Linked DNA regions of Flocculibacter collagenilyticus. The main gene of each other region encodes a partner of the protein of the gene in region 2 in a complex. Links are inferred from orthologs where the notes say so. Each region holds a gene or a part of one and is shown on either strand. Other genes may lie near its edges.

Evidence for each region.
Region 1: the proteins of lolA (region 2) and lolE are in contact, whole or in part, in a cryo-EM structure (PDB 7ARM), measured with the Escherichia coli proteins. The link is inferred for Flocculibacter collagenilyticus from one-to-one orthologs.

The regions. Positions count from the first base shown.
Region 1 is NZ_CP059888.1:1,835,131-1,838,154, reverse strand. The notes cover bases 1-2,947. They hold lolE (lipoprotein-releasing ABC transporter permease subunit LolE), read right to left. Parts: upstream 2,131-2,947; coding sequence 871-2,130; downstream 1-870. Other genes in these bases: HUU81_RS08195 (lipoprotein-releasing ABC transporter permease subunit), read right to left, coding at 2,871-2,947; lolD (lipoprotein-releasing ABC transporter ATP-binding protein LolD), read right to left, coding at 2,140-2,838; HUU81_RS08210 (GNAT family N-acetyltransferase), read right to left, coding at 410-847; prsT (XrtA/PEP-CTERM system TPR-repeat protein PrsT), read right to left, coding at 1-300. In the rest of the region: more of HUU81_RS08195, read right to left, coding at 2,948-3,024. UniProt on the Escherichia coli protein: Part of an ATP-dependent transport system LolCDE responsible for the release of lipoproteins targeted to the outer membrane from the inner membrane.
Region 2 is NZ_CP059888.1:2,116,879-2,119,847, reverse strand. Bases 78-2,969 are described here. They hold lolA (outer membrane lipoprotein chaperone LolA), read left to right. Parts: upstream 78-1,123; coding sequence 1,124-1,816; downstream 1,817-2,969. Other genes in these bases: HUU81_RS09380 (replication-associated recombination protein A), read left to right, coding at 1,838-2,969; HUU81_RS09390 (DNA translocase FtsK), read left to right, coding at 78-1,072. Outside these bases: more of HUU81_RS09390, read left to right, coding at 1-77. UniProt on the Escherichia coli protein: Participates in the translocation of lipoproteins from the inner membrane to the outer membrane.

The sequences.
Region 1 (3,024 bases), 280 kb from region 2 along the record:
TTCTTCTACCGCTTCTTCATAGTAGGCATTTTTCAGTAGTAGCCTGCCATACAACACCTTGGCAGGTAAATGTGATGGATTGTCTTTCAGTGCGTTTTTTAAGTGGATAAAAGACACATCATAGTCTTCTTTATTAAACGCACTTAATGCCTTTTCGTAGTGCTCGCTTGATATATTTGTTGTGGCTTGTGACGCTTGGGCATTAGCCACAGGAATCGATATAAGCGAGAAGCTAATCGTTGAGCAGAAACCTAACCAAAAACCTAACAGTGAAGAGCGAATAAAACGACGACTAAACATACTATTCCGAATGACATGCTGAGTAAAAACAAAAGTATAACCTTAAAAATTTACTATTTCATTAGCCATTCTTGAGTGCGACAAGCTTAGCTGATTTCAGTTATTTTCTTTAAAGTTTGATAATCGCCAACATGTCGTCATCATCTTCGTCCATGCCTACTTCAATAAAGCCAAAACTACCATAGAAGTCACCTGCAACTGGGTTATCTGGCTGATAACAAATTTCAATCTCTTTCAGTTTAGGTACTTGCTTAATTTCATCTAATGCAATAGTTAGCGCTTTTCTCCCAATCCCTTGATTCTGATGTTGACTGTCTACCATAAAGCGCCAAATTGAGATTTTTTCTATTGACTCTTTTACCCACATAAAGAACCCCACCACTTTATCGTCACGATAAATTGCTCGGGTTTCATAGCCTTCGTTAAATGTAGACTCCACAATAGACCACATATTTTCTGCTACATAGTCTTCTTGGTCTTTTGCGACTTCAAGGTCACAAACATCTTCATAATTTTTTTGCGACACTGGTTGCAGTGTTATTGTCATGTTCATCCTTAAATTAATGTTTTTTACTGCCCTAATACAGTGGCAGGATCTGCCTTGGTTGCGACTCTAGCGGGATATAAAGTTGCTAGCAACGCTAATACTAATGCGATAACGGGTACTATTAATACATCTGCTATTTGAAGTTCCACAGGAATGAAGTCAATAAAATACACATCCTGTTTCAAAAATGTCTCGCCTGAAAGCTGCTCTAACCATTTAAAAATATTCGTTAGATTTAGTGTGAGTAATATGCCAAATGCGATACCAATCACGATGCCCATTAACGCATTTATCATCCCCACAAACATAAATGCTAGTGTTATTTGAATATCTTTTATTCCCATTGTTTTAAGAATAGCGATTTCACTTTGCTTTTCTTTTACTGTCATCACTAACGTGGAGACAATGTTAAAACACGCAACAGCGATTACTAACGTCAGGGCAATATACATAATGGTCTTAACTAACATGATGTCTTGGTAAAGGTGCCCGTGGGTGCGCAGCCAATCCATAAGATACACGTAATGATTTAGATTTAACCCTATTTCGCGGGCAATAATAGGCGCGTTAAATACGTCATTAATTTTTAATCTGATCCCAGAAACAGCATCAGCTGGAATACCCACTAACGCTCTTGCTTGGTTTAAATTAATATAAGCTAAACCGCCATCTAACTGCCCGCCCAAACGAAATATTGCGCTTACTTTGAATCTTGCTAGCTTTGGCGATAACAGCTTTTTGGTACTCGATTTATTTGGTAAAAGCAGCTGAACTTCGTCACCCACATCAATGTTAAGCTCTTTTGCCAATAGCTGACCAATCACAATACCTGCGTTTTCGTCGCTATTATATTTGCTACTGATTGAAGAAAAATCACCACTAATTATATAAGGCTTAATTGAAGACACTCTTTGTTCGAATTCAGGCACAATTGCACGTATTTCTAGCGCTTTTAATTTTTCTCCCTTTTGCAACATACCCGTTAATTTTATTAATGGTGCCGCGGCTAATACTTGAGGGTGGTTTTCAATGATTGCTAACTTACTTTCCCAATTATCGATTGGCTGCTCGACGGCAATTAATTCAACATGTGGTACAAATGATAATAAGCGATTAACTAGTTCACGTTGAAAGCCATTCATTACCGACAAAGCAATAATTAATACTGCAACACCCAGTGCGATACCCAATGTTGACGACTTTGAAATAAAGCCGATAAATCCGTTCTCATGTTTACCGTTTATAAACTTTCTTGCTAGCAGAAAGGAAAAATTGATTTTCACTGTACCTTCCTACGCTTGAACGTTTGTAGCAGTCAAACTTTCTATTTGACCATTATGGAGAGTTAGTACTTGATCCATCTTGTTTGCTAACTCCATATCATGAGTTACCACAATAAACGTTGTATGCAGCTCTTTATTTAATGTACGTAGTAACTCGTAGATTTTAATTGCATTTTCTTGGTCTAAGTTTCCGGTGGGCTCGTCGGCTAAAATCAGCGCTGGCTGAGTCACTAATGCGCGCGCTATTGCAACGCGTTGCCTTTCTCCACCCGAAAGTTCGCTAGGTTTATGATTAACTCGGTGTGCTAAACCTACTTTGTCTAACATGGCGAGTGCCATTTCATTCGCCTTATTTACTGGCTCATTTCTTATCATCAATGGCATTGCCACATTTTCAAGGGCAGTAAAGTCCATTAACAGGTGATGAAATTGATAAATAAAGCCCAATTTTTGATTTCTAAACTCTGCTAGCTCATTCGCTTTTAACGTGGCAGTATTTACTCCATCAATGAAAACTGTGCCTTGTGTGGCTTTGTCGAGTGTTCCTAAAATATGCAACAACGTGCTTTTACCAGAGCCTGAACTACCCACAATCGCTACCTGTTGGCCTTTAGCAATATGCAGGCTTAACCCTTTTAATACCTGTGTATCTACTGAACCATCATGATAGGTTTTAATAACATTGTCGCAATTTACAAAATCTTGCATATAAATCTCTTTTCAAATTGGGTCTTAATTTGTTATTCGTATCTTAATACTGATGCAGGCTCTATTTTAGCTGCTTGATAAGCGGGATAGACAGTGGCCAATAAACTCAGTCCTAACGCGCCTACAAATATAATAAGCACATCACTCAATTGTAATAATATGGGCAATTCAATGTTTGGACCCAGC
Region 2 (2,969 bases):
TGATTTAGCGAAAATGCCACACTTATTAGTTGCAGGTACTACAGGCTCAGGTAAGTCGGTGGGTGTAAATACCATGATATTAAGCTTGCTCTATAAATCTGGCCCTGAAGATGTTCGCTTAATTATGATTGACCCTAAAATGCTTGAATTGTCGGTATATGAAGGTATTCCTCACCTGTTAACGGAAGTGATAACCGACATGAAAGAGGCTGCAAATGGTTTGCGTTGGTGTGTTGGAGAAATGGAGCGCCGTTATAAATTAATGTCAGCGTTAGGCGTTAGAAATCTAAAAGGGTTTAATGCAAAAGTATCTGAAGCCAAAGCAAACGGTAGCCCAATCATTGATCCCTTATGGAAGCCAACCGACAGCTTGTCAGAAGAACCACCATTTTTAGATAAATTACCTGCAATTGTAGTTATCATCGATGAATTTGCTGACATGATGATGATCGTGGGTAAAAAAGTAGAAGAGCTTATTGCTCGTATCGCGCAAAAAGCACGTGCGGCAGGTATTCATTTAGTGTTAGCAACACAGCGACCGTCAGTGGACGTGATTACGGGATTAATAAAAGCAAATATTCCAACTCGTATGGCGTTCCAAGTGTCTTCAAAAATAGACTCCAGAACTATTCTAGATCAGCAAGGTGCTGAAAACTTGCTTGGACAGGGTGATATGTTGTATTTGCCACCAGGGTCGGGCGTGCCTACACGTGTGCATGGCGCGTTTGTTGATGATCATGAGGTTCATGCTGTAGTGAGTGATTGGAAGAAGCGTGGTGAACCAAATTACCTAGACGAAATCTTAAATGGTGAACCGACGGAAGAAACGTTACTGCCGGGCGAATCTTTAGAAGGTGAGGATAGCGAAACAGACGAATTTTATGATCAAGCTGTTGCCTTTGTAACTGAATCAAGAAGAGCGTCAGTGTCTGGTGTTCAACGCAAATTTAGAATCGGATATAACCGTGCTGCGCGCATTGTAGAGCAAATGCAAATGCAAGGTGTAGTCAGTGCACCAGGGCATAACGGTAACCGAGAAGTGCTTGCCCCGGCACCAGTGAAAGTAGATTAGTGAGTGTTAATTTAACATCACCGACGAAAAGAATAGTTGATAGGAAATTTAATGAATAAACGTTTGAAAATAATATTTAGTTTAGCGGGCTTGTTCAGTGTATTTGGCAATAATGGACTGGTATTCGCACATGAAAACAGTGAACATCAATCAACTACTCAACACGTAGAGTCGAGTAAAGAAAAAGTGGCAGGCTTCAAAAGCGTGTTATCTAAATTCCAGCACTTTTCGGCCGACTTTACTCAAACAGTGATTGATACAGAGGGTAAAACTGTCATGAGTGGGCATGGCAAAGTAAAAATAAAACAACCGAATAGGTTGCGATGGCATGCAATTGAGCCCGATGAGAATATATTGGTTTCTGATGGGAAGACATTGTATTTGCATAATGTGTTTCTAGAGCAAGTGAGTTTGTATCACACCAAAGATGCAATTAACTCGACGCCATTCGTATTATTGTCTGATCCTGACTCCCAGTATTGGACAGATTACAACATTGTAAGTACTGATAGCGGTTACCGCATCGTTGCAAAAAGTGAAAGCGCGCAAGTTAAAACATTATCTATTCTTCTTAATAAAGAGAAAATTAAAGGCTTTGAAGTCGAAGATGGTACTGGCCAATTGAGTAAGTTTCACTTTAACAACGTGAATACCACGGATGAAATTGCTGATAATGCATTTACATTTGATATGCCAGAAGATGTTGATATTGATGATCAACGAACTGCGTTAGTTAATCAATGATCTTTGTATGAGCATTTGACATTGAATTTAGATTTAGACTTTTCAAGCAATCAGTTTAAGCCACTTGCTGCTGCACTGCGTCCTTCTACTTTGGAGGAGTACAGCGGGCAAAAACATATTCTAGGTGAAGGAACCCCATTACACACAGCGATTAAAGCGGGGCACGCACATAGCCTGATTTTGTGGGGGCCTCCTGGAACAGGAAAAACCACCTTAGCTGAATTAATTGCTAAATATAGCAACGCTGAAATTGAGCGGCTGTCTGCTGTAACATCTGGTGTTAAAGAGATTAGAGAAGCCATTGCGAAAGCGCAAACAAATCAGCAAATGCTAAACAGGCAAACCGTTTTATTTGTTGATGAAGTGCATCGATTTAATAAAAGCCAACAAGATGGCTTTTTACCTTATATTGAAGACGGCACCATTATTTTTATTGGCGCAACAACCGAAAACCCTTCTTTTGAGCTTAATAGCGCTGTTTTATCTCGCGCTCGTGTATACGTATTAAAAAGTTTAACGCCAGAAGATCTTCAACCAGTACTAGTGCGTGCTTTTGATTTTTTAAAACAAAACAGAGCTACGCAAGTGCAAATGAGTAATGATGACCAAGTGTTGTTGTGTGAACTTGCACAAGGAGACGCTAGGCGTTTATTAAATTTATTAGAATTAGCTGTAGATTTAGCCCAGAGAACCGATAATAAGGTGCTCATTGATAAAGCGGTATTGCAACAAGTGGCACCTGCGAACATCGCCCAGTACGACAAGAATGGCGATAAATTTTACGATTTAATTTCTGCTTTTCACAAATCAGTGCGTGGCTCCTCACCCGATGCGGCTTTATATTGGTATGCCAGAATTTTAGCAGGAGGCGGAGATCCGCTATATGTTGCAAGACGTTTACTGGCGATAGCCACTGAAGATATTGGCAATGCCGACCCTAGAGCAATGACGATTGGTTTAAATGCGTGGGATATTTATCATAGAGTGGGTGCAAAAGAAGGCGAGCGCGCTATCGCACAAGCTGCCATTTATATGGCAAGTGCAGCGAAAAGTAACGCGGTGTATATGGCGTTTAGTCAAGCAAAGCAAGATGCGCAAAAGCACAATTATGAAGTGCCCAACCATTTACGCAATGCCCCTACAAAATTAATGT